One region of the Paenibacillus sp. FSL H3-0469 genome, then DNA from elsewhere that is predicted to be linked to it. Evidence: a T-box and tRNA genes for the amino acid it is inferred to sense, from the RefSeq annotation. Region 1 holds a T-box; the other holds one or more tRNA genes.
What was found. A T-box is a leader RNA that pairs with one kind of tRNA and senses whether it is charged. The one in region 1 lies ahead of metG (methionine--tRNA ligase), so its partner is inferred to be a tRNA-Met.

Region 1 (15,500 bases):
GCTTCAGACTCTGCAAGGGTCTTACCGGCTTACGCGGTACCGGCGGCCCCTCTGCCGACATCTCGCGGACAGCGCGCGGCGCATGCCCGCCAATCTTCGAAGGCAGGAACAGCGCCACGGCTACAACGGCGGCAGCGAAGCCCATCAGCACCAGGAAGACCGTCCGGTAGCCATGTCCGCCATGATCCATCATGAAGTTGACGATAATCGGACCGACGCCGGTTCCGGCCAGTGACGCCATCTCCACCGCCCCCATGGCTGCACCGCTGCTGCCGCTCCGGGTAGAGTCCGCCAGCTCGGTGATGCCTGTCATCGTACAAGGCCACAGCGGCGAGGTGCCGATCCCCAGAATCAGACAGGCGATGGACAAGCTTACGGCATCTTTGGCATAGATAATCAGCCCGACAGCCACCACAAGCAGCAGTAGCGCCCCTGTCATCGTCCAGCGGTAGCCGATCCGCTCCATCACCCAGCCGAACGGGCTGCGGAACAGGTTATCCCCGAGATACTGCAGCGCGAAGGCGAACCCGACCACCGTTACGGAGAGACCCAGAATATTCTCCATATAGACCGGCAGCAGGGCTACCAGCAGCGATCCTTTGACGAATTCGACCAGGAAAATAATGATCCACATTTCTAATATGAACGGTGAGGCTAAACTGATATGCATACGTTCCGCTGCTTTGCCAGACATTTCATCACATCCTAGTATTATGTTGATTGATTTGTTATACTGATGCTTGCTCAAGTAGAAATGGGGATTCCGTCCCTCCGGGGACACCTTTTGCTTCAGCGAAATCAAAAAACCACTCTTCGCGAAAGGTTGTGACAGCATTAAATGAATCAACAAGCTACTCCCCTCTTCACTGCTCTCAAAAAGCATGCCGCCGGAAATCCAGTTCAATTCCATATTCCGGGACATAAGAAGGGGCTCGGGACCGATGCCGAATTCCGTGAGTTTATCGGCGATAACGCTCTATCCATAGATTTGATCAATATTGCACCGCTTGATGATCTTCATCAGCCCACCGGGGTTATTCTTGAAGCTCAGAAGCTGGCTGCAGAGGCTTTCGGCGCCGATTACACGTATTTCAGTGTACAGGGCACGAGCAATGCCATCATGACTATGATCCTCTCTGTCTGCTCAGAAGGAGACAAAATTATTGTGCCGCGCAATATTCACAAATCAGTGATGTCGGCCATTATTTTCTCCGGAGCCAAGCCTATTTTCGTCTCTCCTGTACAGGATGAGAATCTTGGGATAGACCACGGCATAACCACCAGCTCGCTTGAGCGGGCTTTAAGGCGCCATCCGGATGCCAAGGGTGTCCTCGTTATCAATCCGACGTATTTCGGCGTATGCGCCGACCTCCGTTCGATTGTCGACCTGGCCCATAGTTACGGGGTTCCCGTACTTGTGGACGAGGCACATGGAGTACTGATTCATTTTCATGAGGACTTACCGGTATCGGCCATGCAGGCCGGTGCAGACCTGGCAGCAACCAGCGTGCATAAGCTGGGCGGCTCCATGACGCAGAGCTCGGTACTGAACCTCAATGCCAAGACGGGTCTTGTCAACCCACAACGGGTACAGACCATTCTCAGCATGCTGACCACCACTTCAACCTCATATATTCTGCTTGCCTCTCTGGATACCAGTAGACGCAACCTTGCCCTGAACGGACATGAGATGGCGGCGAGAACCATTGCACTGTCGACCTATGCCCGTAATTCAATTAATGAGATTGAGGGGCTGTACAGCTTCGGCAAAGAAATTCTCGGAACAGAAGCTACCTTCGATCATGATCCGACAAAGCTGAACATTCATGTACGCCACCTGGGCATTACCGGTTATGAGACCGAGAATTGGCTCCGGCAGAAGTATAATATCGAAGTTGAACTCAGCGACATGTATAATATTCTTTGCCTGATTACCCCTGGTGATACTAAAGAATCTGTAGATAAGCTGCTAGCTGCGCTGCAGGTGCTCTCAGCGATCCATTACAGCAAGGGTGAGATCTATGAGCTTAAGGTACAGGTACCGAATATCCCGCAGCTGGCCCTGATCCCGAGAGATGCCTTCTACGCGGATACGCAGCTGATTCCCTTCCGGGAGTCTGCCGGTTACATCATTGCAGAGTTCATCTACGTCTATCCGCCGGGTATTCCTATTCTTCTCCCTGGAGAAGTTATTACCCAGGATAATATCGACTATATCATCGACCATGTAGAAATCGGATTACCTGTCAAAGGACCCGAGGACCGCAGCATTACCAATATAAAAGTCATTGTTGAAGCAGAGCCGATCTCCTAAGGCTTGTCCCATAGCAGTGCGACATGCAAAACCCCGATACGTATAGAGTATCGGGGTTTTGCATGAATGCCTGAAATCTATTCTTGCTGGGCAAGCAGCTCGTTATAAGCTTCTTCAACAGCTTTCCATTCAGCTTCATCTTCAATGTTGTACAGAACCATTTCCTCGTCTTCTTCTTCCATACGAAGGATGATTCCGTCTGCTTCCGGGTTCTCGCGCTCAAGCAGCAGGGCGTACAACTTCTCGCCTACGTCGAACGTTTCCACCAGTACCATTTCTACATCTTCGCCCTGCTCGTTCGTCAAGGTCAGCACAAACTCCTCGTGCTCATGGTCGTGATCATGTCCGCAACCGCATGCTTCACCATGTTCATGGCCATGCTCATGTTTGTGATCGCTCATTGTAATACCTCACTTTAATTGAATTATCCTACATTTGGTATCGTAACACGTAAGATAAGGACAGGTCAATTTGCAGGAGGGACTTAATTCTTGGATGAAGCCGTAACTACCTTCTCGGACACAAGAATGTACTCTCCGTTCTTGGACGCCTTCATGAAGAAGCCTACACTATATTTGCCCGGTTCCTTGAAATCATAGGTGAACTCCGGTGTGGAGAACCAGAAATCCTCATTCTTGGAGCCGACGGCATCCTCGAGAATATCCTTCACATTCCCGGCAGGATCGGTGATCGCCACCTTCACGGCAGCGATGCTGTCCTTCAGGCTGTCCACCTGTGTCAGAATCTTCATCTTCAGCTTGCCTGTGTTGACATTGCCGAATACCGTGTCGCCTTTGAACAGTACGATATGAACATTCGGCTTGAGGATCGTCACTCTGCCTGAGCCGTCCCAGCTGACGATACCCCCGGCCTCCCTGGCGGGAATATAGGTCTTGCCGTCAATCAAATAGCCGCCGTCGGCTATTTCCTTTCCATTGCTCCATACTTTGATCCTCTGGTTCACAGCGTCCGCGAACAAATAGGAGCTTCCCATCATGAAAAACACAACCGTGCACAGAGCAATTTTTCTCCATCTCATTGTAAAGCCCCTCCAAATAATTCATGCTGTTAATGTATACTGCTAAGCCAACGACAAGTTGCGCAGAATTCAGGGATTTATTTCTTTTTGCAGAAGAAAAGAAAACCAAGCCCTTCAGCAACCGGTTTCGGCATGTGCAGCAGACGTTAACGCAGCATTATTGGAGAAGCTGCTGTCTCCTCTGGACATAGAAAAGGCCGGACTTCAGCGCCTGTAAGACGCCTGTCCGGCCGTTCCCCCTGTTATCTATGCCCGGCTAAAATTGCGGAAGCTGATCCAGATTATTCGTAGGATCTCCGTCTGCATCGCCGCGGATATACATTTCACCATCTTTGCCTTTAAATACATTGACGCCTGCGATGCTGCCGGACTGCACCTCCTGAAGTGCCTGCTGATAATCCAGCACGCGTCCGGAGGAGGTCTGGAACCCGGTCAGGTCCCCGTCACCGTTACGTTTGGCGGCAATAAAGCGTTCCCGTTCTTGATTCATCACTTAGGATCGTCTCCTTCGCACTAGAATTAGCCAGCTGTCCTGGCCCGATTCTAGCTTGTCCATCGCAGCGAAAGAGTATGTACCCGGCAGATTACAGGGCCTTACTCATTCTGACATGCAGAATCCCCGCATCATAGAAAGGCTCCTTGGAGATCACTTCGTAGCCAAGCTTGCGGTAAAAGGGTTCTGCTTGACACTGGGCATCCAGAATGGATGCCTGCAGACCCAGCTCACGTGCGCGTTCTTCCATAGCCAGCAGCAGGATACGTCCGCATCCCTTAGCGCGGAAGGCCTCCTGAACGGCAATCCGCTGCATCTTGGCGGTGTCCGCTTTATAATAGATCATCCGGCCGGTTGCAGCCGGCTGTCCGCCCTCCATGAGCAGGAAATGATGCACATGCTCACTGATGACATCATATTCATCGATCTCCTCTTCTACCGGCACCTTCTGTTCTTCCACAAATACCTTCTTGCGGATCTCCAGCGCCATTTGAAGCTGCTCCTCTGTAGTAACATGTACGATTTCCACTGCCATCTCCCTGACTCCTCTCTATAGGTCCAATCAATATGGAGCATTATACAGAATTATTAATATCCTGTATAGAGCCTGAGAGTTTCCGGGGAAGGCCAGCGGGCAGGGAACCGCCGGACACTGATTTCAGGGAGTGTCATAGACCTCCTCGGGAATCGAGCGGTCATACACATCCCGCAGAACCGGCGAGGTCAGGCTATCCCGTGAATTCAGACTTCCGTCTAGTCCGGTCATGCTGTGAACATCCGTATATTCAGGAATCTCCTTGCCTGACGCACATCCGGCGGTTCCCAGAAGGAGACATGCTCCCATCCATAATAGACATACTCTGGCCATGCGCATTGTTATTACCCCCTCATCCTTCTCGGCTCTTTACAGCTTTGACGAATCGGGAGGTTCATAAACGAAGCTTTACAGATTTACATTGCCAACCACATGGACAAGATACATCATCCCCCCGAGAACTCCGGCAAGGACAAAATACGCAGCCCCATATCTCCAGCGGGAAGCAGCCGGCACATCATAGTACTTATCATTGTCATATACTGTGAAGCTGATCTCACAGGTCATCTTCATGTGGAGGCTGGCGTCCACATACAGCTGATCGAGCTGCACGACTTTGACTTTTCCGATTAGCGATTGTACCGGCAGGGTCGCCGTTCCATAATAATCCAGGTTATCCCAGCGTACCCCGACGAACTGCTGACGGTTCAAATCACTGTAGGTGGTGAACGGCAGCTCCCGTTTATGCTCAGGGCCGGGGATCAGATACCCTTGCTCCTGCAGATCCCCGATGGGGATCAGGAAGCTTTTGAGCACCGTATGCATCTGATTCTTCGTACGCCGGCTGATGTACTTCTTATACATATCATAGGCGAACATTACCCAGATGATGCCGAACAGGATAGATTTCAGATAGATGATTACAGCTAATCCTCCAATGAGCCCTACCAGCCATAACCAGCGGGTAACTGCCGTGGCAATTCTCCCCCCGTCCAGCGGATGGATCGGCAGCAGGTTAATCAGATTAAGGAAGAAGCCGATGTAGGCCAGTGAATATAACAAGGGGCTATGATAATAATAGGCTGCTCCAAAAACAATCAGAGCACCGATACTCCCCAATATTGGGCCGCCAAAAGCGACATACGCTTCCTCTCTGGCATCCAGCGGCTGCTTCTTCATCGTAATCAGTGCGCCCATAAAAGGAATGAACAGTGGTGCACTTACCGGCAATCCGATCCGTTTGGCAGCGATAACATGGCCGATCTCATGAACGAATAATAACGCCACGAAGCCCACAGCGAACTGCCATGGTGAGATCAGTGCATAAGCCCAGATCGATACCATCATGGAGATCAGCGGACCTGCGATTTTACCCAGCTTGAGCAGAGAGATAATGGCTTTTCCCTTAAGCAGAAGCAATACCGCCCCGCTGCCCAGCCATCCCCATGCGCCTGAGCTTTTTTTCTCCTGTTTGTTTTCCTGCAATAGTCTCAATCTCCTTTTGACCTCTGTGTCTCTCTACTGTCGCACAGGAGTACGGTGGATTGCAAATAGACTTATGATGTTGACAAATCTCCCGGCCTGCATATATGATATCCAGTAATTAGGATAACCACAATAGCTGCGAAGAGAAAGAGTACCCTGGCAATTCTTCCACAGAGAGCTCCGGCTGGTGAAAAGGAGCAAAGAAAACCCTCGGGAATATGGTCTCAGAGCTGCGCACCGAATCCCGGCATGAACGGGACGTAGGCTGCGCCGGAACCCGCATCCGTTACCATGCTAGGGTATACCCGCTTTTTTTCTGCGGACGTACCTGAAGAGGTGGATGCCGCGAGGCATTGATGAATTTGGGTGGTAACACGTGAGCATAGGCTCTCGTCCCTTTAGGGGATGAGTGCCTTTTTTGCGTTCAATGAATTTGAGGAGGAGAGAAAGATGGCTAACATTTTTATCGGAGGGGCTTGGCCTTATGCCAACGGCTCCCTGCATCTGGGCAGACTCGCCAGCATTCTTCCGGGAGATATTCTGGCCCGCTACCACCGTGCCAAAGGTGACGCTGTACTGTATGTATCCGGCAGTGACTGCCACGGCACCCCCGTTGCTGTACAGGCAGCGCAGGAGGGTGTAACGCCAGGTGAATTCGCCAGCCGGTATCATGAGGAGTTCGCCGATTGCTTCCGCACCTTAGGCTTCACTTATGACTTGTATACCCGGACCGATCAGACCCATCACCACAGCACAGTACAGGAGCTGTTCGTTAAGCTGCTGGACAACGGGTATCTGTACCAGAAACCCAGTCTCCAGTGCTATTGTGAGCAAGACCAGCGCTTCTTGCCGGACCGTTATGTCCATGGTCTCTGCCCGGTATGCGGACAGCAGGCCCGGGGGGACCAATGCGATTACTGTTCCACGATTCTCGATCCGGTGGATCTGCTGGAGCGCACATGCGCCCTCTGCGGCTCTACGCCGGTGCTGCGCTCTACTCAGCATTACTACCTGTCGCTGTCCAGCTTCCAGCAAGCACTCACAGAATATGCTGATTCCGCGCAGGGCTGGAGAGATAATGCTGTCCGTCTAACTCGCAGATATCTGCAGGAAGGCCTGCAGGACCGCGCAGCAACACGCGATCTGGACTGGGGCGTGGATGTGCCCATTCCCGGCTTCGCAGACAAGAAAATCTATGTCTGGATCGAAGCGGTCAGCGGCTATCTGTCCGCCAGCAAGCAGTGGGCGGCGGAGACAGGCAACCGGTGGGAGGATTTCTGGTCTATAGCGTCCGCACAAGATTACGATGAGCAGCCGCCTATAACCGCCTACTATGTGCATGGGAAGGACAATATTCCTTTTCACAGCCTGATCTGGCCCGCTCTCCTGCTCGGAGCTGAGGAACTGCATCTGCCGGACCGGATCTTCTCTTCTGAATATTTAACCCTGGAAGGGCAGAAATTCTCCACCAGCCGCAACTGGGCGGTCTGGGTGCCGGATATTCTCAGCCGGTATGACCCGGACTCGGTCCGTTACTTCCTGACCGCGAACGGTCCCGAGAAGCGGGATGCCGACTTCTCCTGGAGAGAGTTCATCTATAGCCATAACAGCGAGCTGCTGGGCGCGTTCGGCAATTTTGTCAACCGCAGCCTCGTGTTCGTGAATAAATTCTGGAATGGCAAAGTTCCAGATGGAGTCTTAGACGAAGCATGGGTGAGCAGTCTGGATCACCTGTATAGGGAAGCAGGAAGGCTGATTGAAGCAGGACACTTCAAAGAAGCCCTGGAATTCATCTTCTCGCACGTCCGCCAGGCCAACAAGTATTTTGATGAACAGCAGCCGTGGCTCCAGATCAAGCATGATCCTGCGGCAGGGGGCAACACGCTGTACACCTGTGTTCAGATTATTGCCAACCTGGCAAACCTGCTGAACCCGTTCATTCCTTTCTCCTGCGGGAAGATTAGAGGTTTCTTGTCCATAGAACAGCCCGTATGGCACCCGGTATCCATTCTTGCAGGGCGGCCTATATTGGAGCTTGAATTACTGTTTGAGCGGATAGAGGTGCAGCGGATAGAAGAGGAGCTGGAGCGGATGGGGATGGGTTAAAAAAGCGTTCTTTCCCGCATACCGCCCGCTAAAGCAAGCAGCGCAGGCAAGAACGCTCAAGGAAAAATATGGATGGATACACAGTAGCTGTCTGCTCTGTGTGATAACTTAGTTCTGGCCGGGGTAACGTGCTCCGGCTGCAATCCCTTGCGGGGATATCCGCTCAATCCTTGCGAGATCCTCCGCCGTCAAGGTAACCTGAAGCGCTCCGAGGTTCTCTTGTAACCGCTCCAGCCGCTTCGTACCGGGAATCGGTACAATCCGCTCTCCTTGTGCAAGAAGCCAGGCCAGGGCAAGCTGTGCCGGAGCGTAGCCTTTCTCGGCTGCCATCTGCCCGATCAGCGAGACGACTTCCAGATTCCGGGTGAAGTTCTCTCCCTGGAACCGCGGGTAATGCCGGCGGTAATCATCCTCCGGCAGATCATCGAAGCTCTTGATCTGTCCAGTCAGAAAACCGCGGCCCAGCGGGCTATAAGGAACGAAGCCGATGCCCAGCTCCTTGACCAGCGGCAGAATCTCATCCTCCACCTCCCGGCTCCAGAGTGAATACTCTGTCTGCAGGGCGGTCAACGGATGCACCGCATGTGCCCGGCGGATCAGTTCAGGCGAAGCCTCGGATAAGCCGATATAACGGATCTTTCCTTCCTTGACAAGGTCAGCCAGGGTACCGGCGGTTTCCTCAATAGGGGTGTTCGGATCAGGACGGTGCTGATAGTACAGATCGATATAATCTGTGCCTAGTTGATAGAGGCTGGCATCTACGGATTTTTTGATATAGGCCGGGTCTCCCTTGGGTCCCTGAGTATGTGTAATGCCGAATTTGGTCGCAATCACAGCCTGATCTCTCCGGCCCTTAAGCGCCCGCCCGAGAAGCCGTTCATTGCCGCCGAAGCGCTGCTGCTCGAAGGCTCCATAGATATCCGCTGTGTCCAGCAGAGTTACGCCCAGATCAAGCGCGCCATGAATGGTTCGTACAGACTCTTCATTATCCGGCATCATCATCGTTCCGAGTCCCAGAGCCGATACGCTCAGCCCTTCGTTCCCGAGTGTTCTTGTATGCATATGGTTGCCTCCCTCTTGTCCCTGTAATAGATCTTACGAACATGTCCTTATTCTAACCGTCCTGCCGTGGAGCAGCCACAGTACGTTCATGCTAGTAAGATCATTACCAGGGAGCGGAGGAAACGTAGGGCGTATGTCCCCCGAGAATCGTCTGCTACGTTATAACAGGCGTATAGATACAAATATGCAGTCCCGGGTGATCCGCCAGATTGGCCATCGAATTGATGTCGTAGACTACAGGCTCACTTGTACCCAGACTCTCTATGACCACACGGTTGACTCTTTTCCCCTGAATATTGTGCTGTTTCCACATCTCGGCGAAATCCGCACTGTCCTCCAAGAGCTGATCGACCATCTCCTTGTGCCAAGGATCATGCAGGTTCAAGTCATAATAGGTTCTGTACACACCTACTGAATGTAGGGCGAACTCCTCCCAGTTCAGCATCCGGCAGCGCAGCTCCAGATCCAGGAACAGAAGACGCATCATAATGCGCTCAGAAGCAGACAGACCTCCGAAATCACTAAGCACTTCACTCGCTTTATCATTCCAGGCCAGTACCTCAGACCGCTCATTCGTAATAAAAGACGGATAAGTCAATTGCCGGATAATATCCCGCCACTGCGGACTCAGCTCCGGACTGACCGTATCTATAGAAGCAAGTGTATCCGGCAAGCCGGGATTCCATAGCTCAAACAGATGCTTGCGCTCATCTGCCGACAACCGCAGCGCCTGACTGAGACTCTCCATGACCTCTCTGGAGGCGGTAACCTCCCTGCCCTGCTCCAGCCATGTATAATAAGTGCTGCTGAGACCGGCCAGAACCGCAACCTCCTCCCGCCGCAGACCTGGTGTTCTGCGCTGACTGTTCGTTTCCTTGATCCCTGCAGCTTCTGGCTGCAGGCGGTCCCGGCGTGATCTCAGGTAGTCGCCAAGACGCTTAAACCTCGTAATCTCATTGCTCATGAGCTGGGCCTCCTTTCAGCCAATCGAGTGTCTATTCTACCAGAAATACGATTAAGATTGATTCACAGATGCTTCACATATTCACATACTCTCGCATATAGCGTGGGGTAGATCCCCGGGTAGGTCACAGCCTGCGGCAGCTCGCTGAAGCTTCGAAGCTCCGCCATTTCGTACGGGGGCAAAGTTCCGAACCTTTTGACATCTGCATAATACAACATCCCGTAGCTCTCTGCCAGCTCATCACTTCTGACCGAATAGATGCATAGCGGATGCAGTTCATAATCTTCAGCGCCTGTCTCTTCGTAGAGTTCTCTTACCGCAGCTTCCCCGGGACTCTCACCCGCCTCAATATGCCCGCCGGCAAATTCCCACGTGGACCGCTCACGGTGCCGTACCAGAACCCAATCCTTCCCTTGCTTCATAAAAATCACTACATATTTGAGACTCCCCCCAGGGCACTCCGCTTCATGCAATGTTACGATCATGATAGAATTCCACCTTTTATGTTGGTTAAGGAACTTCCAGACAAGCGCCATTATTGTAATATACTATGGATGGGGTGTCGTGGGTTTTTGTCACTGCGGTGGTATGGAAGGGTCATGCTTAACTGATCATCTATAGCATATTTAAAAATCTCTTGCCATTCCCTTACGTCCTGTGTTATTATAAATTTCGTTGCAGGACGGTAGCTCAGCGGGAGAGCACTATCTTGACAGGGTAGGGGTCATGGGTTCGAACCCCATCCGTCCTATATATGGATAGCCTTAAAGAAACGAAGCCGATCATATGATCGGCTTCGTTTTTCGTTGTTATCATTGCAACAGTTTTATTCTGCCTTAGCCCCGTTCATCCGAGACGCCTCATCCCGCAAATACTTCATCCGGGCTTCATACTCCATCCTTGTAGCGGCATCCTGACTCAGGAACTCCAGCGTATCCATTGCTTTTTTCAACATCGGTTCATTCATGGTCAGCACCTCCCAGTTTGGTTGCTCAACACCCTTCAGAAATAATAACCAGTTGATCAGACCACCAGTTAATGGGACGGCCTGCTCCTCGAGCTTTGTTAATTCTATTACATGAATTTCCAGATCATTGTTCAGTGGAATCCCGGTGTGATCTTCCCGAAGGCGAAAGATATTATGATGGCGGTTATTAGGAAGACAGGAATAGTTCAAAATATTGATCGTTACACACTTCTTCAATTGAATGTAATCGTCGCCTTTTTGAATTTGGTGGTAATACATCTCACTCCAGTAGAAAAGTGTCCGCTTCTCCATATTATATGGATTGAATAGTTGCATTTCGATGTTGATCCGTTTGCCCTCAGCCGTCTTGGCTTTAATGTCCAGAATAAATTGTTTCTCCCTTCAAAGATCTATGAAACATACAAGCCCAGTTTTATATTCAGCCCTCCCATTCACCTGTAAGTTATCGCCATTCGCTTATCCACCAATACCACGCCGTCCGCTTCACCCTTACCGTTGAACAGGCCTGAAATTACATATATTTTCGTATCATCTTCAGCTTTCGCTGCCCATTCTTTATCATGCAAATACCGCTTGTTGATGGAATCGTAAGCATAATCCAGGTTGCGCTCCATATCCGTCAGATACTGATCGCCATAGATTTGTTTGAAGTCATCCTTAGACATGCCAATTTTAAAACCGCCAGTGGTTTCATACGTATCTTTCGATTCCTCCGCCAGAGTAATACCTGCCACTTTATCCTCACGGTACATAATTCTTACGCCAGAGCTGTACATGATTGAATTCGCAATATCCTTATCTTCTCCTTTGCCCAATACCTCTTCTGCTTCCGCGCGGCTCATACCATACTCAACCATGGCTTTATGATCGTTCACCTTTTGGATGGCTAAGTCTTTGGTGGTTACCCCGTCTTTGGAATCCGCACAAGCCGTCAATACGAACAAGAACAACATTACCAGTACCGTTTTTCTCATCATGCCCTCCCGGATGTTTTTACCTAAACCTTACCATGCTTGGAGGAATAAGAAACATAAAAAAGACTGCATGAGCACAAGCTCACACAACCTCTAATAATGACGGTTACGAATTTACAGCAATCAGGTCGTTACTGTCAGCGTCTTTTGAACACCGCCGTCAGGATCGCACACCAGATATTTAACTTTCTCCCGTGCATTCTATATAATAGAGTCAGCTTACACACGGAAAGGACTGAACTATGCGCAGATATCAATAGTTGTACCTCACCAATACCATATATACTTCATGGAGGTAACACTTTGATGATTACTGAATTACGTACCGAGCGATTAGTGTTAAGACAAATGAGTACCGCCGATTCAGCCAGCCTTTTCGCGATCTGGTCTGATCCTGAAGTCACCCGCTTCATGAATATCAGCAGCTTCACAGATGAGAGTCAGGCCGTAGAAATGATTGAGCTGCTTGGTAAGTTAGCCGATGAGAATCAGGCGATCCGCTATTCTATCATTGAAGCAGAATCCGGCCGGATTATCGGCTCATGCGGTTACAATATGCTGGACTATGACAATGCGAAGACAGAGATCGGTTATGACCTTAGCCGCGAGTTCTGGGGAAGAGGTTATGTGCCTGAAGCCCTTCGTGCGCTAATAGATTATGCGTTTGATACACTGGGCTTCAATAGAATAGAAGCAAAGGCTCAGCCTGCTAATATCAATTCTATTAAAGTATTGCAGAAATTAAACTTCTCGCTGGAAGGAACAATGAGACAGAGTGAGCGGTCCAACGGAACCTTCATTGACCTGTGTATGTATTCTAAATTAGCTGCAGATTAGGATAATCTGAACAAAGGCTGGCCCCAGGCGCTTCAGAATGAACAGCGCAGGGTCAGCCTTATTTTATATACAAGCCTTCATAAAAAATAAAGCTACCACTGGGGCAGCTCCACTAATTGAATATCCGATGCGGATGTCTTTACGTATTTGAGAATTTCTTTATAGCCCTTCTCTGACAGAAAACACTTTTGCTCGACTCCTTTGTGGTCTTCCCCAAAATAAGCAATATGAAACGTCTTATCCAACTGGATAATGTTAGAAACCTGAATTAACGTGTTTCTATCTGCTAGAACGAAATTATATCCTGAACTGGCCAGGGTATTAAGCCAATATTTCAGCGTACCTACTGTATAAAAGGTCTGATCGTACGTATGGACAATGATCCGATAGATAGTCCGTTCAAATTCCATAAAAGTTATTTTTTCAATATCGAGTGAGAATACACCAGTGTTTCCCTCTGTGTCTCTAGTAACAGATATCGTGCTCAAAGGGATCAACTCCAATGTTATTTAAGTAACTCTTCAGGAACCTCGGGTTGGTTAATGTAAAATACACTTGCTGTAACCAACACGATAAGGGCAGCGAAGGCAGACAAACCGGATGCAAGTTTATACACTACTGTGCGTCGTAGAGCCTGTAACCCCTTCATTCTCAGTTCTCACCCCCCTTCTAGCAATAAGCAGACTGATCGATTGAGCCAAAAAACTGGCAGCAATCACCGGTGAACCTGCCACCACATTGGCCATAACAAGCATTACTGCTATGACTTTGAGCTTAGGCCAGTGCTGTCTGGGAATCCGGGTCTGGCGTTCGATTCCGATAGGGGCCAGCCACAGTACAATCAATAGACTGATTCCATTCATAAGCAGAATCATTGTATCTCCTGCTTTAATGAAGGACAAGAACGTGAACAAAGTTGCTGTAAACAAGACACAGGCCATTCCCGATTTCAGATGCAACCCGCCGGATACCTGACGCAATAAGGCAAAGGAGATCAAAATCTGAATAGTCTCCTTTGTCCTGCCCGTCAGAAGGGACAACACCAGTGTCAGCCCAATAATAAATAACGCATTAAGGATGACCGCAATAGCAAACTTCAGGACCGTAGCAGATGCCGGATGCTCGGGAACTATACGTTTGATGCGCAGTGCAAGCTTGCCGGACATGAATTCAAGCATCTTCCATCTCCTTCCGGGTGGAATAGTATAGAAGGAAGACAGACATAACCAAAAAAATCAGTGCATTTAACAAAATATCATTGTAATAGAGCAGGAGAGATACTACTATTACAAATGCACAAATCAGCACGGACAGCAAGATATCCTCTATTTTGAAGCGGAGTTTATCCAGATCGAAGGTGAAGCCTTTGCCTTTGCGGTATAGGTAGCCGAATACTCCAAAGACAATAGCAGCGGTCGCAACCTGCAGAAAATACCCGTTCGCCTTATTGTCGATATTCGAAACGGAGCCGAAGACACTCCAAAGAATCAACGTCTGAATCCCTGCAAAAATAGCAAATCCTGATATCGTTGCAATAATGGACAAGATTAGAGGCATCCTCACTACCGCTGCAAAGAATAAGATAAAGATCAGGATTAATACGAGTGGTGCGACATTTGACATGCCCAGTTCATTGCGTAATAGATAGCTCTGGAGGTTGTTCAGCAAAATGACGAATAGGGCCTGCCATATGTACCATCTCCATTTGAATCGAAAGAGCGACATAATCAGATAATAGAGCGCAAGCGTCTCTATAGTTGAAAAAAACATAAAGCCTACAGGTTCCCACGACAAACCAAAACACCGCCTGACTAATTTTCGTTTACAAGATTAATTATATATCCACGCCGCACCAGACGTATACTACTTAATTACAAAATTCGACACTTTTTACTCAAGGCAAAAAAACACCCGCTGAATGCTCTGAATCGAGTCTCAACGGATGTTCTTCTGTATATAACAGCTTGGCTATTCGAATTAAATTTCGGACCAGATGATGTTAATCTCCACGATTCCCTCCTGGGAAGTAAGCGGACCGCCAATAACTGACCAGCTGTGTTTGTTGTCTTTGGTCATACCCTGAATAATTAGATTCTTGGCATCAATGGTCTTCACAGACTGGTCCCCCATTTGGGCAGACAGATAATCATCATAGAGCTTCGTTACAGCTTCCATACTATCGGACGTTCTATAAACCAGCATCACCGATGTTTTGCCTTCGTTCTTAGACGTTGTGGACAGCACAGTCTCTGTTATATTATCCGGCATCGGAAAATCCTCTGGAAGCTCTTTCGGAATGTCTACGCTGCCGGAAGCAGTACCGCCTCCAGCGTCCGACTGTTCAGGCGTCTGTTCCGGCTCTGCCGATGGTGCGGGCGTCTGCTCCGGTTCATCCGTTGCTGCTGGTGTCTGCTCCGGCTCTGTTGACGCCGCAGGGGTCTGCACCGCTTCGGCTGTCGGTGTGGATTCCTGGGACGGCTCAGCGGACGGCGCATTCGCTGAATTACTGCACGCACTCAGGACCAGCAGGGACAAGGTCAAGGATAAGGACATTATTAGTTTTTTGGTGTACATCTTCTCACTCCTCATGATTTCATGGAACTTTAACATCGCCAGTTAGATTCAATGGCTTACCGGATAATACCCCTTTTCACATTCCTCCAAACAACAAATGTAGACAAAAAGAAGCCCGGAAACCAAGGC
Region 2 (15,500 bases), 2.5 Mb from region 1:
CCATTCCTTGACCGCTTGCAAATAAGGTTTGTAAAATCTCCAATCGCTTATATCCCACGAACAATAAATTTTTCGATAGAATTTACCATAAGGAATACCTCGGGAGTATCTTCGCACAGCCTTGCTTGCCTGTCGTTTCGTCCAGGGATTTGCCTGATCTTTACTTACGGGTGTTTTCTTAACGCTTCTAGTCAACTCAGCTCTAACCTCCTTCAGGGAAGCTAGAGACCGTCCAGTAACTTCATTGTTTCACCCCTTGATCAAGTCATACACAGATTATATTTCATCTTCTTTAATTTTCACAAGGTAAGGTTTACGCAGCAAATTATATTTGTAAGCCATAAAATACGACTCCTTTTCCTTCAAAAAAAGCTTTTCTATTCTTCCAACCGCAGCAGTACCTCCGCTTACGAAAAAATAATAAAAAATACATATGATCAGAATAATCACTGTTAAATTAACGATTTTTCTCTGGTTCATAATTCCTCCTTAATTGGGATAATGGAAACCTAAAGATCAGCTTGAAAGCGAAACATGCTGATTCTATATTGTATAATTATAAAATAATGTATATGAAAGGTGAAATAATGAAGAACAGTACTAAATGGTTTGTTTACATATGTTGGTTCGGGGCTCTTGCTATTAATATTCGGTTGTTAATACGATCAATTTCAAACAATGAGCCTGCATTCTCTAATGTAGTAGGTGTAATTTTATTGGTAATTGCTATTATTAGCATACATTTCAGTGAGAAAGCTAAAGAACAAGAGAATGGAAGTAACAAGCTTTAAAAAAATTTTAAGAAGTTCATGAACATAGTTATTGAGCATTTGCAAAAGCTATAAAATAAACCCGCCTGGCTTAATGCCAGACGAGTTTATTGTTTGAAAGTGTTTGAGAACATATATAATAGGCCCTCTAAAAACACAAAAAATCATCCTAAGGCGCTTAATTAAATTTTTCAACTAACAATTTCTTAATTCCATCAAGTAAGGGTAATTTCTCACCTGAACCATTGAAACTAGGCAATGAATCCCGGATATCATCAATTTCCTCTTCGCTAATATCAACACAGCGGCCTTGAATCAATATCCTCCAAACCAAAGGATATTCATTTATAAGTTCTACATTAGGTTTTAGTCCTTGTCGATCTCTTAGTTCAACCATAAGTGAGTTCAAAGCAGTAGTTATATTTACTCTTTTCTCAACATGAACATCAAATGCTTTTTTTATTTTCTCCCCCCAATCATCCATTACACTCACCTCCCTTCGACATCACATTTCGACATCTAGAAGTATCTTCCTTCCGACCCTTCCTTCTGGAACAAAACCGTGCAATTCTTAACGCCTCTATAAACAGTCTTTGCACTACTCAATGTCTATATGTGCATCAGTCGTTCTTACGACTCTCAGATTAATAGTTTCAGGAGGGTACCATATCGTGCTTAATAATTTGAGTAATAATTAACCAAATAGATGATTCGAAGCCAAACAGTTCTATTATATGGATAAATGTACTTCGTTTGCAAATCTGTTAGCAAGGTTGGGAAACTACCCTGAACAAAGTAAAACCCCCTTGCTAGGCAAGGGGGTTAAGTGAAGTGGGCCCTACAGGACTCGAACCTGTGACCAATCGGTTATGAGCCGACCGCTCTAACCAACTGAGCTAAGGGCCCGGACTAGGATATCCGTATTATACGAGTGCTGTCCGGTGTAATAAGGTAATTGCGGGGGCAGGATTTGAACCTGCGGCCTTCGGGTTATGAGCCCGACGAGCTACCGGGCTGCTCCACCCCGCGTCAGTTAATAATTATTTAAACAGCGACAATAGATAATATACAATATAGCCATGCATTAAGTCAAGGATGATTTTGGATTTTCTGTCTAAGGCAGAAAACGCACACCATAACGGCCCTTGCGCGAACGGTATATTTCCACAAAACTCGGATCATGATAGCCATAGATCCAGCCGTCCTGCTCCAGTCTTTTGGCAAGGCAGCCCGCTTGAAATCTGGTCCTGAACAACTTGGCAAAATAGATCCAATTCATGATACCCTCTTCTCCTTCATCGCAATAATATATGTCCCGGTGCTATTTATCATGCCCAGTTTTGCAAGAAAATTAGAGGATAGCTTGGCGGAGAAGATGGCAATTTCTGCCCGTATGCTTAGGTTACTGGTTGAAGAATAACGCAGGCATGGAGCAGATTACAGGGGATATGGAGTATAACAAATGAGTTGAAAACAAGGTGGTGGGCAATGGAACGAATGTGATGAGAGTAGCGGTCACATTCTTCACTGGAGCAAGACATGATGAGATTGGTTAGTAACGCATGGATATTGGAGTATGCAGCTAATTAGGGGCTGTGGAGATAACAAGCAGTTGAGATGATTACAGTTGGATTTTGTACACTTGCTTGGGCGGAAATCGCCTCTTCAAAAGAAATAAGTGGATTTAGGTCATCTAGTTCACGCCGTATCTGCGTTATTGTCCATTTCGGGTCTCAACAAGTGTATTTTTTCCAACTAGAGCATCCAGAAGTGTGCTGAGCCATTGAATAGATGCTGTTTTTCCACTTCTTTTCCTGACTGTCCAAAAACTAATTATTAGCACAAAATAACCCCACAAAGTGCGACTTTAGCTTCGATGATGACTCAGGTACTTTGCAGGGACCCCAAAACATATTAATTCTAAAAAGCCCAGCCCCCCCGGTAAAGGAGGACAAGGCTTCTTCTACGCATTTTCTAAGCTTTACGTTTACGCTCTACGTTTACGCTTTACGTATTCTCAACATTCTCCACGCACCATCTTCCATCCTCAGGGTCCTCTACAGCCCTACACGCCGAAGGCGGCAGGGTCCTGTCGCCAGGATTGCAGCAGCGCTACATCGCTCTCTGCGATCTTGCCTTGGGCCAGCGCCACATTAATCAGCGTGCTGTAGTTGGACAAGCTCTGGAGCGGAAGCTCGGCAGCGGCGAAGGCTTCTACGGCGCGGTCCAGCTCGTAGCTGAAGATGGCCAAGACGGCCAGCGGGAGGCCGCCTGCTTCTTGTACGGCCTGTGCGGCTTTGATGGAGCTGCCCCCGGTGGAGATCAGGTCCTCGATCACAACGACCTTCTGGCCGGGCGCGATCAGTCCTTCGATCTGGTTCTGCTTGCCGTGGCCTTTGGCCTTGTCCCGGATGTAAGCCATCGGGAGACCGAGCTTATCGGCCACCCAGGCCGCATGCGGGATACCGGCGGTTGCTGTCCCGGCAATCACCTCTGCGTCCGGGTAGCTGGTTCTGATCAGCTCTGCGAAGGCCTCCGCAATGTAATTGCGGACTGCCGGGAAGGCCATGGTCAGACGGTTGTCGCAATAGATCGGCGATTTGATGCCGGAGGTCCAGGTGAACGGCTCCTGCGGGCGCAGGGCTACGGCTCCGATCTCCAGCAGATGACTTGCGACCTGTTCACTTCGATTCTCTAATTTGCTCATGCTTGGCTCATCTCCTCAATAATAGATAGTGCTGCCGCACGCGGATCTGCCGCGGCTGTAATCGGCCGGCCCACTACCAGGTAGTGGCTGCCTTGGCGAATAGCCTGTCCGGGCGTCATGACCCGGGACTGATCGTCCAGTGACGCACCAGCGGGCCGGATGCCCGGGGTAACCGTGCGGAACTCGGGTCCGCACGCTTCAGCAATCACCACGGATTCCTGCGGGGATGCTACCACTCCATGCAAGCCTGCTTCCGCTGCCAGCTTGGCGTATCGCACCACTGCATCGGTCACTGTTCCGGCTATGCCGATTTCGCGGTTCATCACTTCCTGGCTAGTGCTGGTAAGCTGGGTTACTGCAATGATCAGCGACATGTGCAGCGATGGCTTCAGGCTGACCGCCTGAGCCGCTCCTTCCACCGCAGCCGCCATCATGGCTGCGCCCCCGGCGGCATGTACGTTGAACATGTCCACGCCCAGCCCGGTTAGGCTCTCAGCACCACCCCGGACCGTGTTGGGGATATCGTGCATTTTGACATCAAGGAATACCGAATATCCGCGCTCCTTCAGCTCCCGGATGAAGTCAGGACCGGCGGCATAGAACAGCTGCATGCCCACCTTCATATAGCAAGGGATACCTTCGAGCTGTTCGATCAGCGCCCGCGCCTGGTCTGCATTCGGGTAATCCAGGGCAACCATCAGCCGTCCGGCCATTTCATTCCATTTCTCAATCTGTCCGACATTCTCGTGCCCGTGCTGCTGCTCTGCTGCTGTCCGTTCCATTCGCCAACCTTCTTTCTTAGTTATCGTATCCAACACCTTCGATATTAAGGTCCCGGGCATAGGGGAACGGTCTGCGTTAACGCAAACCGTTCCTGTAGCAGCCTGTTACAGCTGCCTCACCCTCTATCTTATTGTCCGACAAAAGCAGGCATCGACTGGGACGAGAAGTTAATCGTCTGAAGCATTCTTAGCAGCGCCGTTACCGTATCGAGCGAGGTCATACATACGACTCCGTTCTCTACCGCTTCACGGCGGATGCGGAATCCGTCACGCTCAGGCGTTTTGCCCTTGGTCAGTGTATTGAAGACGAAGTTCGCTTGACCGCCGCGGATCAGATCCAGAATAGTCGGCTCGCCCTCATCCAGCTTGTTAACGTTCATCACGTTCAGCCCCGCCTGCTCCAGCGCCGCTGCTGTACCGCCGGTAGCGATGATTTTGTAGCCCATGGCATGGAAGCCCTTCATCAGCTCTACCGCTTCAGCCTTGTCTTTGTCGGCTACGGTTACGATGATTGCTCCGGTAGCTGGAATCTTCATTCCTGCACCGATCAGACCTTTATAGAGCGCCTTGGCATACAGCTTGTCGCGGCCCATGACTTCACCGGTAGATTTCATCTCCGGTCCCAGCGTAGGCTCCACTCTGCGCAGCTTGGCAAAAGAGAACACCGGCACTTTTACCGACACATAATCGCTCTCCGGCCACAGACCTTCCGTGTACCCGTCTTCCTTCAGCTTGCCGCCCAGAATGATCTTGGTCGCCAGGTTCGCCATCGGAATACCGGTTACCTTGCTAAGGAACGGAACCGTACGCGAGGAGCGCGGGTTGACCTCAATCACATACACTTCATTCTGATAAATGACGAACTGGATGTTCACCAGACCGATGGTCTTGAGCTCCTTGGCAATCTTGATGGTGATCTCAGCAATCTTCTGCTTCAGACCTTCATCCAGATATTGCGGCGGGTAGACTGCGATGGAGTCGCCGGAGTGAACCCCTGCGCGTTCCACATGCTCCATGATGCCCGGAATGACAACTGTCTCTCCGTCACAGATGGCGTCCACTTCCACTTCCTTGCCCAGCATGTAGCGGTCGATCAGCACCGGATGCTCCGGATTTACTTTTACCGCTTCAACCATGTAGCTCAGCAGCTCGGTGTCGTTGTAGACAATCTCCATAGCACGTCCGCCCAGGACATACGATGGACGAACCAGCACCGGATAACCAAGCGATTGCGCGGTTTCGACGGCTTCATCAATGTTGATTACGGTCTTGCCTTTAGGTTGTGCGATATCCAGACGGGCCAGCAGCGCTTCGAACTTCTTGCGGTTCTCAGCTTCATCGATGCTCGCCAGGCTGGTACCCAGAATATTCACACCCGCAGCAGCAAGCGGTGCAGCCAGGTTAATCGCGGTCTGTCCGCCGAATTGTACGATGACTCCGATCGGATTCTCCTGGGCAATTACGTTCATGACATCCTCGAAGAACAGCGGCTCAAAGTACAGACGGTCCGAGGTATTGAAATCCGTTGAGACGGTCTCTGGATTATTATTGATAATTACAGCTTCATAGCCGGCCTTCTGAATCGCCCACACCGCATGCACTGTGGAGTAGTCAAATTCAATCCCCTGGCCGATACGGATCGGGCCGGAGCCGAGGACAATGACCTTCTGCTTGTCGGAATGAATGACCTCATTCTCCGTCTCATAGGTCGAGTAGTAATATGGTGTAGTGGCCTCAAATTCAGCGGCGCAGGTATCTACCATTTTGAATACCGGAACCAGACCCTGCTGCAGACGCAGCACACGTACCTCTGACTCCTTGGTGAATGCTCCGCCTGGACGGCCTTCGGCACGGATCTCGGCAATTGCCCGGTCTGTGAAGCCCTTGCGCTTGGCCTGATACAGCGTCTCAGCAGACAAGGTCTCTTCGGCACGGATCTCTTCCTCGAAGCTCACAAGCCCCTCGATCTTGGAGAGGAACCACCAGTCCACATTCGTAATATCCTGAATCTCCTGCAGCTCATAGCCCCGGCGGAAGGCTTCCGCGATCAGGAACAGGCGCTCATCATCCGGCTTGGCAAGTCTATAGCGCAGCACACTCTCTTCAAGCAGCTCCGCTCCCGGCAGACGGAAACGGTGGACACCGATCTCCAGCGACCGGATCGCCTTGTGAATCGACTCTTCAAAAGTCCGGCCAATCGCCATGACCTCTCCGGTCGCCTTCATCTGCGTTCCCAGCTTGCGGTTCGCCGAGATGAATTTGTCGAACGGCCAGCGCGGGATCTTGCTGACGATATAGTCCAGCGTAGGCTCGAAGCAAGCATACGTCTGGCCGGTTACCGGGTTGACGATTTCATCCAGCGTATAGCCGAGGGCAATCTTGGCCGCCATTTTGGCAATCGGATAACCGGTCGCCTTCGATGCCAGCGCCGAGGAGCGGCTGACACGCGGATTCACTTCAATAACGTAATATTGGTAGCTCTGCGGGTCCAGGGCGAACTGTACGTTACAGCCGCCTTCAATATTCAGCGCGCGGATAATCTTCAGGGAAGCGCTGCGCAGCATCTGATATTCACGGTCGGACAGCGTCTGGCTCGGCGCCACAACGATACTGTCGCCCGTATGTACGCCAACCGGATCAAAGTTCTCCATGTTGCAGACTACAATACAGTTGTCATTCGCATCGCGCATAACCTCATATTCGACTTCCTTCATGCCGGCGATACTCTTCTCGACCAGACATTGGCCGATCGGGCTGTAACGGATACCCGCCTTAACGGTCTCGCGCAGCTCTTCTTCGTTGTCGCAGATCCCGCCGCCGGTTCCGCCCAGCGTGTAGGCCGGACGAACGATCAGCGGATAGCCGATTCCTGCGGCGAAGCCAAGCGCTTCTTCCACACTCGTAATAATCGCACTCTCCGGCACAGGCTGTTCCAGCTCGCGCATCAGCTCGCGGAACAAATCGCGGTCTTCTGCTTTCTCGATGGATTCGAGCTGTGTGCCCAGCAGCTTCACTTTCTCTTGCTCCAGGACACCGGCACGGGCCAGCTCTACGGCCATGTTCAGGCCGGTCTGTCCGCCGAGTGTAGGCAGCAGCCCGTCCGGGCGCTCCTGACGGATAATGCCGGTTACGAAATCAAGTGTAATTGGTTCAATGTATACTTTGTCAGCCATATTGGTATCAGTCATAATCGTTGCCGGGTTGCTGTTGATCAGCACGACCTCGACGCCCTCTTCCTTAAGGGCTTGGCAGGCCTGTGTGCCTGCATAGTCGAATTCGGCAGCTTGACCAATAACGATCGGACCGGAGCCGATAACCAGAATTTTTTTGAGTTTGTTGTTCTTAGGCATGTTATAGAGCTCCTTTCACGGCTTCAAGCTGGGGTGCGGATGATTTCGGTGCCGTGATTCTGGCATTCGCCGCAAGCTGTGCCTGGCGCGATCCGGCCGGCCGCTGCGCCTTGTGGTCTGCGATCAGCTGCAGGAAACGGTCGAACAGATAACTGCTGTCATGCGGTCCCGGCGCCGCTTCCGGATGGTACTGCACCGAAAAAGCGGGGTAGCGGGTATGCTTCAGTCCTTCAACGGTCTTGTCATTGTTATTGATATGGGTAACTTCCAGGTCTGTGCTGGCAATCGATTCCTCGTTCACGGTGTAGCCATGGTTCTGGGAGGTGATGAAGCAGCGTCCGCTCTCCAGCTCCTTCACCGGATGGTTCCCGCCGCGATGGCCGAACTTAAGCTTCTCTGTATCAGCGCCGCAGGCCAGTGCGAACAGCTGGTGTCCCAGGCAGATGCCGAAGATCGGGTATTCGCCGAGCAGCTCGGAGATGGTCTGTACCGCATAAGGTACATCCTTCGGGTCCCCAGGGCCATTCGAGAGCTGAATGCCATCCGGGTTCAAGCGGCGGATCTCGTCTGCAGTGACATCATGAGGCACAACCACCACATCACAGCCGCGGTTGTTCAGTTCACGCAGGATACCTGTCTTCGCGCCGTAATCGACCAGCACGATGCGTTCTTTGGTGCCCGGGCTGCTGTAGGCTGCTGTCGTAGAGGTACGGGCTACCTGATTGCGCAGCTCCTCAATAGTAGTGTCACCCATCATCTCCATTAATTCTTCCACACGCTTGTTAGAAGTGGTGAGGATCGCCTTCATGGTGCCGTAGTGGCGGATAATCCGGGTAAGCATACGGGTATCAATCTCGCTGATGCCGGGAATATCATATTCCTTCAGCAGATCGTCTACACTGTATTCAGCACGCCAGTTGCTGGGTACGGATTCGTGGCGCCGCACAACAAAGCCGTGTACAAAAGGGCGCACGGACTCGAAATCATCACGGGTAATGCCGTAATTCCCGATCAGCGGATACGTCATGGTGACGATCTGGCCGCAGTACGAAGGGTCCGATAGTACCTCCTGATAGCCTGTAATTCCTGTGTTAAAAACAACCTCGCCCGTTTTCTCGCCTTCCGCGCCAAATGCGGTGCCTGTAAACAGTGTTCCGTCCTGAAGCAGCAATCTCGCCTGCATGCCTTCCACTCCTTCTTGTTTCTGTAGTCTGATTCTTATGTCACAGCCATGCAGCCGGGCTGCATGGGCTACTGCTTACTTCTGTTAAGCCTCACTCCATACGGCTCTGCCGTCTACCCAGGTCTTCACCGGCCAGCCCTTAAGCTTCCATCCGGTAAAAGGTGTATTGCGGCCCTTGCTCGCAAACGTTGCAGGGTCTACTTCCTTCTCTTCATTCAAATCAATCAGGGTCAGATCGGCAGGCGCCCCTACTGCAAGGCTGCCTGTATTCAGTCTGAACACCCGGGCCGGATCAGCGGTCATCCGCTGCACCAGCAGGGACAGATCCCATTTGCCTGTGGCCACAAAAGTGGTATACAGCAGCGGGAAGGCCGTCTCAAAGCCGGTGATGCCAAACGGTGCAAGCTGCATGCCCTTGGCTTTCTCTTCTTCGCTGTGCGGGGCATGGTCGGTCACGATGATATCCAGCGTGCCGTCCAGCAGCCCTTCGATGCAGGCTTCCACGTCGCGGCGGGAGCGCAGCGGCGGGTTCATTTTCCAATTGGCGTCCATGCCAGGAATATCTTCCTCCGAGAGCAGCAGATGATGCGGGCACACCTCGGCGGTTACCTTAATGCCGATTTGCTTCGCCTGGCGGATCAGCCGGACCGATTGCTCAGTGCTGACATGGCACACATGATAGTGGACACCCGTTGCTTCAGACAGCAGAATGTCACGGCCTACATGAATGGCTTCCGACTCATTCGGAATTCCCTTCAGGCCATGCTTGTCGGCAAAAGTGCCTTCGGCTACCGGCGCTCCTTCCACCAGCGAGTTATCCTCACAGTGGGCAATCACCGGCATATCCAGTTCCTTCGCCAGCTTCATCGCATCCTTCATCATCTGCGCACTCTGCACGCCTACGCCGTCATCGGTGAAGCCGATCGCTCCCGCTTCCTTCAGTGCCGCAAAATCCGTCAGCTCGCGTCCCAGCTCATTCTTGGTAATGGCCGCGTAAGGCAGCACCTTCACAAGCCCCGCTTCGCGTGCCTTATCCTTCACCAGCTGTACGATCTCTGCACTGTCAGTTACCGGGCGTGTGTTCGGCATGCAGGCAATCGTGGTGAATCCGCCCTTGGCCGCCGAGCGCGCCCCCGTCTCAATGGTTTCCTTATGCTCGAAGCCCGGCTCACGCAGGTGCACATGCATATCGATCAGTCCCGGTATCAGCAGCTTGCCTTCCGCTTCAACGGTCTCTCCGGCTTCTTCTACCGCCTCGGCGGCATCCTGAATCTTCGAGATAACTCCGTCCTGCACAACAATATGCTTGCGCTCCAGCACGCCTTCTTCGTTCAGTACACTGGCATTTTTGATGATCACGGTTATGATTCTCCTTTGTGCCTTCCGGCCGCAGCCGTAAGCTCTGTAGTTATTATATAATAAAAATTCATCTTTGTGTATATTTATTAATGCTCTTATGTGAGGTTTTTTTGGTTGCCGTTCTGCTACTGCAAAGCCCGCTCCATGACCGCCATCCGTACCGGCACTCCGTTCGCCATCTGCGGGAAAATCCGGGACTGGCTGCTCTCCACTACCGCATCGTCGATCTCCACATTGCGGTTCACCGGTGCCGGATGCATGATAATCGTTGCCGGGTCCAGCCTGGAAGCCCGTTCCTCGGTCAGTCCGAAGTGCTCCCTGTACTGCTCAGCCGATAAAATAATGCCTGAAGCATGCCGCTCCAGTTGCACTCTCAGCATCATGACCACATCCGCTTTCAGCGCTTCTTCCATAGACACGTATGGAGCGTAGGCCGCAAGCTCAGGAGCCTGCATATTCACAGGGGCGCAGAACTGCACGCTTGCCCCCATTTTGGTGAGTGCCCAGAGGTTGGACCGTGCTACCCGGCTGTGCATAATATCCCCGATAATCGAGACCTTCAGGCCCTTCAGTCCGCCAAAATGCTTGCGCATCGTGTACAGGTCCAGCAGCGCCTGCGTCGGATGCTCGTTGTTGCCGTCCCCGGCATTGATCAGCGGAACGCCTACCTTCTCGGCAAGCTGCTGCAGCACCCCGGCAGGCTTCAGCCGGACGACTCCGGCATCGATACCCATTGACTCCAGTGTGCGCACTGTATCGTAGATGGACTCGCCCTTCTCCACACTGGAGGCCGCAGCCGTGAAGTTCAGTACTTGTACACCCAGACGTTTCTCAGCCATTTCGAAGGAAAAGCGGGTTCTGGTACTATTCTCGAAGAACATATTGGCAACAAAATGTGCTCTCAGCACCGGCGTGAGCTTCTCACTCTGATGATCCCAGTAAGCTGTTCTGTCTAACAGCTGGTTAATCTCCGACTCCGCCAGCTCCTTCATCCCCAGCAGACTGCGTTCCTTCACTTTGGTTGCCGTCATCATTGTTATCGTTCCTCCCGGTTTGAAATAATGTACACTTCGTCCTTGCCGTCATACTCGCTCAGGGACACTTCAATCTGCTCATGCCTGGAGGTGGGTACGTTCTTGCCGATATAGTCGGGGCGGATCGGCAGCTCCCGGTGGCCGCGGTCAGCCAGTACAGCCAGCTGGATCATCCGGGGCCTTCCGCAATCCATCAGTGCATCCATTGCCGCGCGGATCGTTCTTCCGGTGTACAGTACATCGTCGAACAGGATTACTTTCTTATCCCGGGTGCCGCTGGTGCCCGGAGGCAGGATCAGATTGCTGTTCACAACCGCCTTGTCCATCGCTTCCCGGTTGTCCCCGCCGCCTTCGCGGTCATCGCGGTAATGAGTAATGTCCAGCTCCCCGTAAGGGATGTCCACGCCCTCAATTTCCTTAATGCGCTCCGCGATCCGCTGAGCCAGGTAGATCCCCCGGGTCCGGATGCCGACCAGCAGGCAATTCTCGATACCCTTGTTTTTCTCCAAAATCTCATGTGCAATGCGTGACAGTGCCCGGCGAATCGCCGTTTCGTCCATAATGACATTTTTTTCAGTAACCATGCTCTTTGCCATCCTCCTGCTTGATCGCCTGTTCAAGTTCCCCGGATAAACTAAAAAACTCCTTGCCCAAAGCAGGCAAGGAGTGAAATCCGCAGATTCAAAAAGATGGCGTGTCCGCGCGCATAAAGAGGCACTCCGTACTCATACGGATTCCTGCTTTCTTACGCGAACCTCGATTCACGTTACCTTGCCAGCCTCACGGGACTGAATTAAAGGCGCTATTCAACTATAGGGAATTATGACAGATGGACGGGGGGATGTCAAATTTTCTTCACAGGACGGTTTAGGGGAGGGCGCAGCTGCGGTGATTTTGGACTTTCGGCCGCTGTTGTCTCCAGATTGATTTGAATTAACCGCTTAGCGGATTAAATCCGGAGACAAAGTAAAGGCGGACGCTATCGCTCCTGCAGTTCCAAAATCCCCTCCGCCGCTTCCACCTAAACGGTGCAAGAGATTTGACATCCCCCCTTGGGGGAGAGGCAGGCAGAGGGGGGCACTATGGCGCTGCGCTGATCGTGCGTATTGCAATGCCGATTGGTTATGGCTTGTATTTAAGGCTCATTGCAATCTCTGCAATAGATTTGATTGAATGGCCCGCTGAACTGTGTTCTAATGTATTTCGTACACTTGAATTGCAGATTTCTGCTCAAAAACATTGCTTTTACAGAATTCTAATGCATGAAATGCAATAGATTTACTTATAGGCACGTTTTAGCACTCATCTGCTGTACGAAATACAATAGAAAAAATCCTGCGCCACCTATCGAACCTCCCTGCCATTCTCTTCATTTGCATAAACATCTTTAATACTATCTTCCCTGCTAAGCCTTATTTTTGCTCTCCCCCCTTCCTCTGCTATGATGGAACTGGAGGCGAATACAATCATGAACATGGAGTTTATTACTATAGAAGAGTGGGATGAGGCGTGGTGGGGGCGGATGGAGCGGGTGTATCATGAAGCTTTTCCAAGTGGAGCCAAGACTAAAGGGATTCTCCGCAGTATGCTGGACCGTGGGATTGGTTACTTACATGCGGGGGTGCATCAGGGGACGGTTGTTGCGATGGCTGTTACCGGTGTAGTGGGGCAAGCTGCGGACAAGATCCTGATTATTGATTACTTGGCAGTAGATAAGCTATTGCGCGGGGAGGGTACGGGGACCTGGATGCTGGAGCAGATCAAAGCTTGGGCGGTGCAGGAACATGGCATCCGGGGAGTCATCATCGAAGCGGAATCGGGGGTTACGGCATCGCACAAGGAACGTATTCAATTCTGGGAGCGGAACGGGTTCGTCTTGACCTCCTATGTGCATCAATATCGAATGGTACCGGAGCCTTATCAGGCGATGATACTGCCACTGGGTGGATCAGGGAATGTGCCGGATGATGGTGAAGCGCTGTTTCGGTACATTAATGCTTTCCATCGGGTGGCTTACCGGAAAGGGTAGGCTGCACTGATGCTTTACTAATGCTCTGATGTTGCACATTATGCAGGAATTCTTCCGCTCCTGTGTGCTGCCGGGCCAATTGTTGCAGTTTTTGCAGGATTTATGCCAGATATTAATCATCACCGAATGGATTGTTGCAAAAAGTGCAGGATATGTGTGTTCGAGCTTGGTTTGAGCGGTGCGAGGCTGCATTTTGTGCAACAATTCGAGCCGGGCTGAGCGGGAGTCCGCTATGTAGATAGACGCGCACCACAAAGAAGCCGCCGCAGATTTCTCCGCAGCGGCTTCTTCGTTATCTACATTTTAAAATTCAAATTCAACGTCGCTCAGACGTCTTTGGATTTCGGAGATGACACGCTTCTCCTCTTCCTCGCCCTTGGCGACGAAGGTGACGGAGAAACGCACGAACGCGCCGGCATCATCCCAAGGCACGGTGGAGATGAGCTTCTCGCGGATCAGGAACTGTGAGAAATCCTCGCCGGATTCGAAGCGGCGTCCGCCCTTGACGCCTTTTGGCGCGGCTACATAGAGGAAGAAGGAGCCCTTCGGCTTCTCGGCCTTGAAGCCCAGGCTGTTCAGCGCATCCACCAGCATGTTGTGGCGGCGGGAGTATTTGGCGGCAATCGCTTCGGTAATCTCAGGATGAGAGAGACCGAACGCGGCAGCTTTTTGAATCGCGATGAACTGGCCGGAATCATTGTTGTCCTTCACATCACTGAACGCCTTCACGATCAGCGGGTTGCCGGCCACGAAGCCGATTCTCCAACCGGTCATGTTGTAGGACTTGGACAGGGAGTGCAGCTCCACGCCGACATCCTTGGCACCAGGTACGGACAGGAAGCTCAGCGGCTTCACGCCGTCATACGTCAATGCAGCATAAGGAGCGTCATGGATGACGACTACATCATATTTTTTGGCCCAGGCTACCACTTCAGTGAAGAACTCAGGTGTGGCACTTGCACCCGTAGGGTTGTTCGGATAGTTGAGGTAGAGCAGCTTCGCCTTGCGGGCAACCTCTTCAGGAATGGAGTTCAGGTCAGGCAGGAAGTTGTTCTCCTTCTTCAGCTCCACGGAGTAGACTTGTCCTCCCAGATACTTGGTATGAGTACCCAGCACCGGGTAGCCCGGAATGGTCATGATCGTGATGTCACCCGGATTAATGAATACGGATGGCAGCATTGCCAGCGCAGGCTTCGAGCCAATAGAATGCACGATTTCTGTTACAGGGTCAATTCCGTCCACCTGAAAAACTTCCTTAAGGTACACAGCCGCTGCTGCCTTAAATTCAGGAATACCGTTATCGGAGTAGCCGCGGTTCTCTTCCTTGGCCGCTTCCAGCGCAAGTCTGGACACGATGCCTTCATCTGCCATTTCGTCCGGCTCGCCGACGCCCATGTCGATCAGTTCAATGTCCGGAAAATCCTGCTTCGCCGAGGCTTTGGCGCGTTTGATTTTCTCAAATTTGTAGATGGAGGTGTCCTTGCCGTATCCTTCGCCGCCGATGCGGTCTGCAAAATTCGTCTGAATAAATGTAGCCTGATATTGTTCAATACTCATAATCTTCTACTCATCTCCTGGGCCTATGTTGTGAATCTATGCTCTAAATATGACGCAAATCCGGCCGCTGTACCATGGATTTATAATCTATTGATTTGTACTTATCTGCTGCGCAGCGTAAATAGAAGTTCTTCCATATCCGCCGGAATCGGCGCGCTGAACTCCTTGTATTCGCCTGTGGAAGGATGTACAAAACCCAGTACCGCTGCATGCAGGGCTTGTCCGTTCATGGTAGTTCCCTTGCTGCGCCCGTAGATTGGATCACCCACCAGCGGATGGCCGATGAACTTCATGTGAACACGGATCTGATGCGTGCGCCCTGTCTCAAGCTGCAGCTCCAGCAGTGTGCAGTCACCAAACCGCTCCAGCACGGTAAAATGCGTCACGGAGCGCTTGCTGTTCTTCTCGGTTACGGTATACAGCTTGCGGTCATGCGGATCACGGCCGATAGGAGCATCTACGGTTCCCTTGTCATGAGACAGATTGCCGTGCACCACTGCGATATAGCGGCGGGTCACACTGTGCTCCTTAAGCTGGGCGGACAGCGAAGCATGACTGGCATCATTCTTAGCTGCCATAATCAGACCGGAGGTATCCTTGTCGATCCGGTGGACAATGCCTGGACGAATCTCGCCGTTAATGCCGGACAGATCCTTGCAATGATACATCAGCGCATTGACCAAAGTGCCGGAGGGATGCCCCACTGCCGGATGCACAACCATGCCGCGC

Region 2: it encodes a tRNA-Met, which carries the amino acid that the T-box ahead of metG (methionine--tRNA ligase) is inferred to sense. The anticodon was not compared.

What each region holds. Positions count from the first base shown of each region.
Region 1 is NZ_CP150302.1:7,745,568-7,761,067, reverse strand. Features, by position in the region: gene NSS83_RS33640 (MFS transporter) at 1-694, opposite strand, end outside; gene NSS83_RS33635 (aminotransferase class I/II-fold pyridoxal phosphate-dependent enzyme) at 839-2,314, shown strand; gene NSS83_RS33630 (DUF1292 domain-containing protein) at 2,392-2,715, opposite strand; gene NSS83_RS33625 (copper amine oxidase) at 2,799-3,353, opposite strand; gene NSS83_RS33620 (DUF3892 domain-containing protein) at 3,610-3,846, opposite strand; gene NSS83_RS33615 (GNAT family N-acetyltransferase) at 3,938-4,381, opposite strand; gene NSS83_RS33610 (hypothetical protein) at 4,505-4,720, opposite strand; gene NSS83_RS33605 (site-2 protease family protein) at 4,790-5,866, opposite strand; T-box leader at 5,996-6,267, shown strand; gene metG (methionine--tRNA ligase) at 6,317-7,972, shown strand; gene NSS83_RS33595 (aldo/keto reductase) at 8,081-9,034, opposite strand; gene NSS83_RS33590 (helix-turn-helix transcriptional regulator) at 9,189-9,998, opposite strand; gene NSS83_RS33585 (NUDIX domain-containing protein) at 10,061-10,483, opposite strand; tRNA gene NSS83_RS33580 (tRNA-Val) at 10,678-10,749, shown strand; partial or broken gene NSS83_RS33575 (Rpn family recombination-promoting nuclease/putative transposase) at 10,828-11,352, opposite strand; gene NSS83_RS33570 (hypothetical protein) at 11,418-11,963, opposite strand; gene NSS83_RS33565 (GNAT family protein) at 12,267-12,797, shown strand; gene NSS83_RS33560 (LytTR family transcriptional regulator DNA-binding domain-containing protein) at 12,890-13,285, opposite strand; gene NSS83_RS33555 (cyclic lactone autoinducer peptide) at 13,303-13,446, opposite strand; gene NSS83_RS33550 (accessory gene regulator B family protein) at 13,406-13,975, opposite strand; gene NSS83_RS33545 (hypothetical protein) at 13,968-14,342, opposite strand; gene NSS83_RS33540 (hypothetical protein) at 14,775-15,371, opposite strand.
Region 2 is NZ_CP150302.1:2,453,063-2,468,562, forward strand. Features, by position in the region: gene NSS83_RS10650 (hypothetical protein) at 277-480, opposite strand; gene NSS83_RS10655 (hypothetical protein) at 949-1,254, opposite strand; tRNA gene NSS83_RS10660 (tRNA-Ile) at 1,603-1,676, opposite strand; tRNA gene NSS83_RS10665 (tRNA-Met) at 1,726-1,799, opposite strand; gene NSS83_RS10670 (hypothetical protein) at 1,885-2,049, opposite strand; gene pyrE (orotate phosphoribosyltransferase) at 2,836-3,477, opposite strand; gene pyrF (orotidine-5'-phosphate decarboxylase) at 3,474-4,190, opposite strand; gene carB (carbamoyl-phosphate synthase large subunit) at 4,388-7,609, opposite strand; gene carA (glutamine-hydrolyzing carbamoyl-phosphate synthase small subunit) at 7,611-8,792, opposite strand; gene NSS83_RS10695 (dihydroorotase) at 8,877-10,157, opposite strand; gene NSS83_RS10700 (aspartate carbamoyltransferase catalytic subunit) at 10,277-11,185, opposite strand; gene pyrR (bifunctional pyr operon transcriptional regulator/uracil phosphoribosyltransferase PyrR) at 11,188-11,769, opposite strand; gene NSS83_RS10710 (GNAT family N-acetyltransferase) at 12,654-13,214, shown strand; gene NSS83_RS10715 (LL-diaminopimelate aminotransferase) at 13,518-14,771, opposite strand; gene NSS83_RS10720 (RluA family pseudouridine synthase) at 14,873-15,500, opposite strand, start outside.